2 regions of the Ralstonia condita genome follow, and region 1 is predicted to be linked to the other one. Evidence: predicted binding sites of a transcription regulator. Region 1 holds the regulator's gene; the other holds the start of a gene.

What was found. The regulator HrcA, encoded in region 1, represses chaperone genes, less so after heat shock. The targets are predictions, from matches to a motif close to TTAGCACTCNNNNNNNNNGAGTGCTAA.
Region 2: the regulator HrcA is predicted to act here: its motif matches at 923-949, upstream of rpoH (RNA polymerase sigma factor RpoH).

The regions. Positions count from the first base shown of each region.
Region 1 is NZ_CATYWO010000001.1:210,311-215,404, reverse strand. It holds gene hutC (histidine utilization transcriptional repressor HutC) at 145-858, shown strand; gene R2N03_RS00955 (carboxymuconolactone decarboxylase family protein) at 986-1,333, shown strand; gene hrcA (heat-inducible transcriptional repressor HrcA) at 1,377-2,435, opposite strand; gene R2N03_RS00945 (NAD kinase) at 2,546-3,490, shown strand; gene recN (DNA repair protein RecN) at 3,513-5,094, shown strand, end outside.
Region 2 is NZ_CATYWO010000005.1:67,776-72,869, reverse strand. It holds gene R2N03_RS16105 (diguanylate cyclase domain-containing protein) at 1-793, shown strand, start outside; gene rpoH (RNA polymerase sigma factor RpoH) at 993-1,913, shown strand; gene R2N03_RS16095 (SCO family protein) at 1,981-2,583, opposite strand; gene cyoE (heme o synthase) at 2,654-3,595, opposite strand; gene R2N03_RS16085 (COX15/CtaA family protein) at 3,606-4,697, opposite strand; gene R2N03_RS16080 (SCO family protein) at 4,701-5,094, opposite strand, start outside.

The DNA.
Region 1 (5,094 bases):
CTGCGAACTCCTTTGTCATGGAGCGCATCTTATGTTGTATATACAACTTAGGCAAGAAAACTTTACAAGCTAAGAGCAAACCCTGATGATGACCACCATCCGCACATCACATCGGCCGCCCAAACCGCACCGCAAGCCACGTCCATGTCACACGACCCGTCCGCCAGCACGCCCGCCTTCCAGCGCATCAAGGAAGACATCCTCATGCGCATCCGCAGCGGCGAGTGGCAGGAAGGCGAGATGATCCCGGGGGAGACCACGCTCGCGCAGACGTTTGGCGTGTCGCGCATGACGGTCAATCGCGCGCTGCGCGAGCTGACCGCCGAGCAGATCCTCACGCGTGTGCAGGGGTTGGGGACGTTCGTCGCACAGCAGAAGTACCAGGCGACGCTGGTGGCGATCCGCAACATCGCCGAGGAAATTGCCGCACGCGGCCACCGGCACCGTGCCGAGCTGCACAAGCTGGAGCGCGCCCGCGCCAACGAAGCGATGGCCGCGTCCTTCGGCGTACCGGTGGGGCGCGCCCTGTTCCATTCGCTGATCGTGCACTTCGAGAATGACCTGCCGATCCAGGTGGAAGACCGCTGGGTGAATGCCGGGCTGGCCCCTGACTATATGCAACAGGATTTCACACAGACCACGCCCAACGCCTACCTCATGCGTGCCGCCCCGTTGCAGGGCGTGGATTACGGCATCGAGGCGCGCCTGCCGCCGCGCGAGATCGCCGAAATGCTGCAGATGGATGTGCGTGAGCCGTGTCTGATGCTGCGGCGCAAGACGCTATCCCAGGGCCAGGTCGCCTCCGTGGCAACCATGTGGCACCCGGGCGGGCGGTACCAGTTCACCGGGAGTTTCTAGGCGAGTCGTTGCGTTACGTCATGACCGCGTCGTACGGCGGCGGCGAGAATGCTGGGGGGGCTGCGTCCCGCCGCCCGGTGTGGACGCGCCGCGCCCCACGCTCAATACCGACCAAGGAGATCCCGTCATGAGTGGCGTGCCCGAATTCAAACCCCTGATCAAGGACGTGTCTGCACAGATGCGCAATCTGCGCGAAACGCAGCCAGAATTGATGACGGCCTTCAGTCAACTGGCTGCGGCAGGCACAAAGGATGGTGCGCTGAGCAAGAAGACGCGAGAACTGGTGGCGCTCGGCATCGCCATTGCGAGCCGCTGCGACGACTGCATCGGCTTTCATGTCCAGGCGCTCGTCAAGCTGGGCACGACCCGCGCGGAGCTGGAAGAAGTCCTGGGGACAGCGGTCTATATGGGAGGCGGCCCTTCGATGATGTACGCCACGCACGCCCTCGCCGCGTTCGAACAGTTCTCATCCTGAGCGGATCGCCGACGCACCAAACGCCGGCGTCAGCACCCAGCGCTCAATACTGGCTGAGCGTACTCGACAGCAGCTTGGCGGTGATGTCCACGATCGGGATCACGCGCTCGTAGGCCATGCGCATCGGTCCGATCACGCCGAGGGTGCCGACGATCTTGCCATCGACCTCGTACGGTGCGGTGATGACCGCCATGTCCTCGTGCGGGACGAGGCTGCTCTCGCCGCCGATGAAGATCTGGACGCCCTCTGCCCGGCTTGACACGTCGAGGAGTTGCAGCAGCCCGGTCTTCTGCTCGAACACCGCAAACAGGCGACGCAGCTTGTCCATCGACGATGACAGGTCCTCGACATCCAGCAGCTTGCGTTCGCCGGAGATGACCACGGGCTCTTCGTCAGACACGGCGCTACTGCCCGCCTCCACGGCCGCCTGCATCAGCGAAGTCATGTCAGCCTGCAGCACAGACAACTCGCCGCGCAGCCGTTCGCGCACGGTGTCAAAGGTCATGCCGCCGTAGTGCGCGTTGATGTAGTTGGCCGCCTCCACCAGTTGCGAAGGGGTGTACGGCGTATCGGTGTGGATGATGCGATTCTGTACATCGCCCTCTGGCGTGACGACGATGAGCAGGATGCGGGATTCGGACAGGCGAAGGAATTCGATCTGCCGGAAGGCGTGCGTGCGGCGCGGCGTCATGACGATGCCGGCAAATTGCGACAGATTGGACAGCGTCTGCGCGGCCGCCGCGATCACCCGCTGCGACGATTCCGCCCCATGCGACGCCAGTTGGGTGCGTACCTGTTCGGCGATCGCCCCGGCCATCTGCTGCACCATGCGGTCTTGCGAGCTGAGCACATCCAGCGGACTGGCCGTCAGCATGGTGTCGACGAAGAGACGGTAGCCGCGCGGCGTCGGCACGCGTCCGGCGGAGGTGTGCGGGCTCGCGATGAAGCCCATTTCCTCCAGGTCGGCCATCACATTGCGGATGGTCGCCGGCGACAGATCGAGCCCTGAGTACTTGGACAAGGTCCGCGAGCCGACGGGCTGCCCCTCGGCTATGTACCGTTCGATCAGGGTCTTGAGGAGGATGGTGGCGCGCTTGTCCATGATTTTTCAATTTTACGCAAATTCGACGCCAATCTGCGCGTGACGCAGGCGTTTCTCGCCAAACAGGTTCAAACGTGGCGAGGGTCATATTGATATGGTGTAATGCGCGCATGTCGATTCCCCCGTCTACCGTGGCCCCGCAAGCTCCCGCCGCCTCGCCTTCGCCTGCCTCGCCGTTCAAGACTGTCGCGCTGGTCGGCCGGTATTCGGCCGCCAACATCGCCGGCCCGCTCATGGAGTTGGCTTCGTGCATAGCCGGTCGCGGGCATGACATCGTGTTCGAGCGTGAAACGGCGCTCAATATCGGTGTCCAGGATTACCCTGCCCTGCCGCCCGAAGAGATGGCACGCCATGCCGACGTGGCCGTGGTGCTCGGCGGCGACGGCACACTGCTCGGCATTGGACGACACCTGGCCGGCGCCAGCGTGCCCGTGATCGGCGTGAACCACGGTCGGCTGGGTTTCATGACCGACATCCCGTTCGAAGACGTGCACACCGTGCTGCCCGACATGCTGTCCGGCCGCTACGAGGCCGAGATGCGCGCGCTCCTGCAGGCGCAGGTCGTGCGCGACGACGAAGTCATCTTCTCGGCCCTGGCCTTCAACGATGTGGTCGTCAACCGCTCGGGCTTCTCAGGCATGGTGGAACTGGCCGTCTCGGTCGACGGTTTCTTCATGTACAACCAGCGTTCGGACGGCCTGATCGTCTCCACACCAACGGGCTCGACCGCCTACGCGCTCTCCGCCGGCGGGCCGATCCTGCATCCGGCGCTGTCGGGCCTGGTGCTGGTGCCGATTGCACCGCACTCGCTGTCGAACCGGCCGATCGTCATTCCACACGACGCGGAGGTTGTCATCCAGGTGACCAGCGGTCGTGATGCCAGCGTCAACTTCGACATGCAATCGCTGACCTCGCTGCTGCCGGGTGACCGCATCGTGGTGCGCCGCTCCGAGCGCACCGTGCAACTACTGCATCCGGTTGGCTACAACTACTACGCCACGCTGCGCAAGAAGCTGCACTGGCACGAGTACCCGACCGAAGACAACCGGCTGTAAACCCAACCCCCATCGACGCACCATGCTGCGCAGCCTTACCATCCGCGACTTTGTCATCGTCCATGCGCTGGACCTCGACCTGTCCGACGGCTTCACTGTATTCACGGGCGAGACCGGCGCCGGCAAATCGATCCTGATCGACGCCCTGGCGCTGACGCTCGGCGAGCGCGCCGATGCCGCCGTCGTACGCGAGGGGGCCCCGCGCGCCGACATCACCGCTGAATTCGACGTGCATCCGCATGTGGCCGCGTGGCTGCAAGCGCATGAATTGCACGACGACGAAGGCGTCATCCTCCTGCGCCGCACGGTCGATGCCGCGGGCCGCAGCAAGGCGTTCATCAACGGTGCGGCCGTCACGATGGCGCAGTTGCGCGAAATCGGCGAGCAGCTCGTCGACATCCACGGCCAGCACGCGCATCAACAGCTACTCAAGACCGACGCCCAGCGCAGCCTGCTCGACGCCCACGCCGGTCTGGAAGGCGACGTGCGCGTGGTGGGCGAGCATTACCGCGCGTGGCAAGCTGTCGTGCGGCTGCGCGAGGCCGCCGAGCAGCAATCGCGCGAGGCCCAGCTTGAGCGCGAACGCATCGAATGGCAGGTCAATGAACTGCTCAAGCTCGCCCCGCAGCCTGGCGAGTGGGAAGACGTGCAGGCGGAGCACCATCGCCTGTCGCACGCCGCCAGCCTGATCGAGGGCACGCGCGCCGCGCTTGACGGCCTGTCGGAATCGGAGGGTGCCGTGCTGACGCAACTCGGCGCGACACTGCATACGCTGCGCGAGCTTGCCGAGTTCGACCCGGCGCTGGCCGACGTGCTGGCCGCGCTGGAACCTGCCGAGGTGCAGATTCAGGAGGCCGTGCACACCCTCGCCCGGTATGCCGACCGCGCAGAACTCGACCCGGACCGTCTGGCCGAAGTCGATGCGCGCATGCAGGCGCTGCACACGATGGCGCGCAAATACCGCGTCGCGCCCGAGACGCTGCCCGCTGAACTCGCCGAGCGCCAGTCGCAACTGGCAGCGCTGCAGGCCGCGTCCGACCTTGACGCACTGCAGGCGCAGGAGGCGCACACGCATGCCGCGTATGTCGACGTCGCCAAGGCGCTGTCGCGCGCGCGGGCCAAAGCCGCACGCGAACTCGCCGAGGCCGTGACCGACGCGATGCAGGGCCTGTCGATGGCGGGCGGCCGCTTTGATATCGCCCTGCATGCGCTCGAGCAAGGGAGCGCGGCCGGGCTTGAGCAAGTCGAGTTTCTTGTCGCGGGGCACGCGGGTGTGTCGCCACGGCCGTTGGCGAAGGTCGCGTCGGGGGGCGAACTGGCGCGGATCAGCCTGGCGATTTCCGTTATCGCCAGCGAAGCGAGCCCGACGCCCACGCTGATCTTCGACGAAGTGGATTCCGGCATCGGCGGGGCGGTCGCGGAGGTCGTAGGCCGGCGCCTGCGCGAGCTGGGCACGCGCCGCCAGGTCCTGTGCGTGACCCACCTGCCGCAAGTGGCCGCGCTGGCGAATCACCATATCCAGGTTGCCAAGCAGACTGTTGCAGGCAGCACCCGCTCCGACCTCGTGGTGCTGGACGCCGGCGGCCGCGTGGACGAGATTGCCC
Region 2 (5,094 bases), on a different contig from region 1:
GCTGCAGCGCCCGCCAGAGGCGGTCTGTGGGCAGCATGCCGAGGACATCTTCACCCCACATACTTACAAGCAACTCGCACCGTATCTGGCACGCGCGGTGGCAGGCGAATCAGTGGACTTCGAGATCAACGCCCCGTGGTATGAAAGACCGCATCCCGACGCCCCGCGCGACCGTACGCGCTATCTGCGGGGCCAGCTCGTTCCGGACACCTCGGATGTGGACACCGCTGCGGGGCGCTGCGGCGTCTATGCCTTTGTGCAGGATGTGACTGAAGCCAAACGTAGCGAGATGGAACTTTCGCGCATGGCGCGCTTCGACGCCCTGACCGGGCTGCCCAACCGCTACGAGCTCTATGAGCGCCTGCGCGCCGGGCTGGAGCGACGTGCGCGCCTGCCTGCGGCCATGGGTGTCTTGTATCTGGATGTCGATCACTTCAAGCACATCAACGACACTTATGGCCACGCCGCAGGCGACGCTGTGCTGGTCGAGGTCGCCCAGCGCCTGCAGCGCGCCATGCGCCGCACGGACACCGTCGCCCGACTCGCGGGTGACGAATTCGTCATTCTGCTCGATCCAATCGATGCGCCCGATGATGCGCTGCGCATCGCGCAGAAGGCCGTCAACGCCATTCGCTCGCCCATGACCCTGCCGGGCGGAGCGGTATTGCACGTGACTGCGAGCATTGGCGTGTCGTGTCCTGGGCCCGACATCCGCGATGCCGACGTGGCGCTACGGGAGGCGGACCGCGCGCTCTACTGGGCCAAATCGCGCGGGCGCGACACGGCTGCCTAGCAGCGAACGCATCCCCGAATGAGCGGTCTATGAAGAGGTGCGATGCCGGCAATGTTGCGGCGCAAACATCACACTATTGATTCATCACATGCGATTTACGGGAACTATCAATCGACCCAAAAGGTCTTATTAGCACTCTTCCAGTTGGAGTGCTAAGATGCTTTTTCAAATCTCCACTGGATTTCGACAGGAGTCCTGAGTGAACGCAGTCATTCCCGTGAGCACCACTTCCGCTATCGCCACCCAGCCGTCCGGCAACGGATGGGCCCTGGCGTTCCCTGGCAACCTGGGGAACATCGACGCTTATATCCAGAGCGTCAATCGGGTGCCGATGCTGTCGGCCGAAGAAGAACAGCGCCTCGCCCGCAACTACCGCGACCACGACGACCTCGATTCGGCACGCCGTCTCGTGCTTTCGCACCTGCGGCTGGTCGTGTCGATCGCGCGCCAGTACCTCGGCTACGGCCTGCCGCATGCCGACCTGATCCAGGAAGGCAACATCGGCCTGATGAAAGCCGTCAAGCGCTTCGATCCGGACCAGGGCGTGCGGCTCGTTTCGTACGCGATGCACTGGATCAAGGCCGAGATGCATGAGTACATCCTGAAGAACTGGCGCATGGTCAAGGTGGCGACCACCAAGGCCCAGCGCAAGCTGTTCTTCAACCTGCGCAGCCACAAACAGGACGCGCAGGCGACCTTCACGTCAGACGAGATCGACGCCGTCGCGGCCGAACTGAACGTCAAGGGCGCCGAGGTCCGCGAGATGGAAACGCGCCTCTCGGGCGGCGACATTGCGCTCGAAGGCCAGATGGACGATGGCGAGGAGTCCTTCGCCCCGATCGCATACCTGGCCGACACGCATAACGAGCCGACGCGCGTGCTGGAATCGCGCGGTCAGGATCGCATGCAAAGCGAAGGCATCGAAACCGCCCTCGCCAAGCTGGATGACCGCAGCCGCCGCATCATCGAGGCCCGGTGGCTGAACGTGAACGATGACGGATCGGGCGGCGCCACGCTGCACGAACTCGCAGACGAGTTTGGCGTATCGGCCGAGCGCATCCGCCAGATCGAAGCGGCCGCGATGAAGAAGATGAAGGGTGCGTTGCAGGCTTTTGCTTAAGCTGCCCTCATCGAATGAGAAAGCCCGCCAATCGGCGGGCTTTTTCTTTGGACGGTTACCGTACGGATCAATCGAGCAGCAGCTTGATGTCGTGCGCGATCGGCTCCGGGCCCTGACCGTGCTTGATGAACAGTCGCAGGTTGCCCTTCGGATCGAACATGTAGCTGCCGGCCGTATGGTCCATCGTGTAGTTGTCGGGCGAGCTGCCCGGCACCTTGCTGTAGAACACCTTGAAGTCCTTCGCGACCTTCTGCAATTCGCCCTCGTTGGCCGGCCGCAGACCGATGAAGCGCGGGTCGAATGCCGGCACGTACTTGGCCAGCAGGTCTTGCGTATCACGCTCAGGGTCAACGGTCACGAACAGCACCTGCACGCGGTCGGCATCCTTGCCGAGCGTGTCCATCACGGCGCGCAGCTCGGCCAGCGTGGTCGGGCAGACATCAGGACAATGCGTGTAGCCGAAGAACATCACGACGACCTTGCCGCGAAAATCTTCAAGCGTGCGGCGTTTGCCGGTGTGGTCAGTCAGTGAGAAATCGGTGCCAAAACTCTTCGAACCGGTGATGTCGAGATTGTTGAAGGCGGGCTTGTCACTGCAACCGCCCAGCATCAGGACGGCGGCGGCCAACGCGGCCAGCAGGACGGTGCGGAAATGTCGGAAAGAATGCATGGTCATCGTGTTGAAGACAGGCCGCTGTAGGGTATCGCCAGCCGCACGTGACTGCGGCCGGTCGCGTGTGTCAGAGCGCCGCGACCTGCGGCATCGCCGGGCCGAACTTGAAGTAATGGTCCACCAGCAGCGCTGCGAACAGGATCGACAGATAGACGATCGAGTAACGGAAGGTCTTCTGTGCCAGCGCATCGGAATAGTTGCGATACATGCGCCATGCATAGGCCAGAAAACCCAAGCCGAGCACCAGCGCCGTGGCCAGATAGATGTAGCCGCTCATGCCGTACACGAACGGCAGGATCGTCGCGGCGATCAGGATGAGCGTATACAGCAGGATGTGCAGCAGCGTGTATTTCTCGCCATGTGTGATCGGCAGCATCGGCAGGCCGGACTTGGCGTAATCGGCGCGGCGGTACAGCGCGAGCGCCCAGAAATGCGGCGGCGTCCAGGTAAAGATGATCAGCACGAGGATCCACGCCTCGGCCGGCACGCTGTTGGCCACCGCGGCCCAGCCCAGGGCCGGCGGCATCGCGCCTGACAGGCCGCCGATCACGATGTTCTGCGGCGTGGCGGGCTTGAGTAGCAGCGTGTAGATGATCGCGTAGCCGATGAAGGTGGCGAACGTCAGCCACATCGTCAGGTCGTTGGCGAACACGTGGAGCGTCCACATGCCTGCGCCGCCCAATACGAACGAGAACAACAGAATCTGCCGCGTACCGAGCTCGCCACTGGCCGACGGGCGCCATGCGGTGCGGCGCATCATTGCGTCGATCTTGCGCTCGACCAGGCAGTTGACGGCAAATGCGGCACCGGCAAACAGCCAGATACCGACCGCGCCGCCAATGAGAACCGACCACGGCACCATGCCCGGCGTCGCCAGGAACATGCCGATCACAGCGCAAAAGACCGCGAGCTGTGTCACGCGCGGCTTGGTGAGCGCCGCATACTGCGACGCCGTATGTCGCCAGCCCGAGAGTTGAGTAGAGGTCGAGGGAGAAGCCACGGTATTCATAGAAATTCGATCAGACGGCGGCCACCGCCGCAGGTATCGGTGCGCGTGCCTGCGCAAGCCCGATGAGGTAATGCAGACGCACCATCAGCAGTAGCAGCACCGCCGCCCCGCCGTTGTGCGCCACCGCGGCCAACAAGGGCCAGCCGAGCACGATGTTCGACAGGCCCGTCGCCAGTTGCACCGCCAGCACAAGCAGCAGTACGGTCGCGACACCGCCCATGCCGGCAATGCGCCGCGCGCGCGCACCAAGCCAGGCAAGGTAACTCAGCACGACCACAGCGAAGACGCGATGCGTCCAATGAATGGCCACCAGCGCGTCATGCGAAATGAAATCGCCGCTGGCCGTCTTGCCGAGCTGCCGCCAGAAGGTGAAGCCATGCGCGAAGTCCATCGGGGGCACCCACTGCCCATTGCACAACGGGAAATCCGTACACGCCAGCACGGCATAGTTGGTGCTGACCCAGCCACCCAGTGCGATCTGCGCGACCAGCAACGCCAGCCCGATGATCGCGGCGGTGCGCAGCGACGCCCCTCGGCTGTCGACCATGCGCGGTGCGTCATTCTTGCTGCCGAGCCAGATCAGCGACGCCAGCAACGACATGCCGAGCAGCAGATGTGTCACCACAATCGCAGGCTGGAGCTTGAGCGTGACGGTCCATGCGCCAAACGCGCCCTGCACGCACACCAACGCCAGCACAGCCGTGGCGTACCAAGGCGATTGCTTCAGCTCCTTGCGCTTGACCCAGGCCAGAACGACCAGCGTGATGATCAGCACACCCAGTGCGAGCGCAAGGTAGCGATGCGTCATCTCGATCCATGCCTTCATCCATGTGACGGGACCGCTGGGCATGGCCACCTGCGCAGCATGAATGTCGTCACGGGCATGGAACGGGTTCGACGTACCGTAGCAGCCGGGCCAATCCGGGCAGCCAAGACCCGAATCGGTCAGCCGCGTGAAGCTGCCGAACATGATCAGGTCAAGCGTGAGAAACGCCGTGATCCACACCAGCTTGCGGTACTTGTTTCGATCTCCCTTGACCAGCACGTAGCAGAGCGGAATCAGCGCGATCAGGATGCCGATGGAGGCGAGTTGCAGCAACATGGTTTAGCCGATGCGCGAGTACTTGAGCAGCCGCGTGAGGTCGCCGCGCACCTTCTTCGGGTCGGGGTCTTTCGGAAACTGCATCATCAGGTTGCCGAGCGGATCAATCAGGAAAATGTGGTCGGCAGCGGGTGTCTTGCCATCGCCAAGCCAATCCTTCGGCAGGTCGGGCGCGCGCAAGAAACGCACGGCAGCGTAGTCGTCGTTGTACGCAGTGGTCAGGCGGGAATCGATCTGCCCGCGGTCCGTCACGAGCCAGACGGGCACGATACGATCACGGTCCGGCCCCTGGCCGATGCGCAACTGGCGCATCGTGAAAAGCTTGCGCGCGCAGTTGTCGGCGCAGGCGCTGCCATCCACCGAGACCATCAGCCACTTGCCCTTGAGGCTGGCGAGC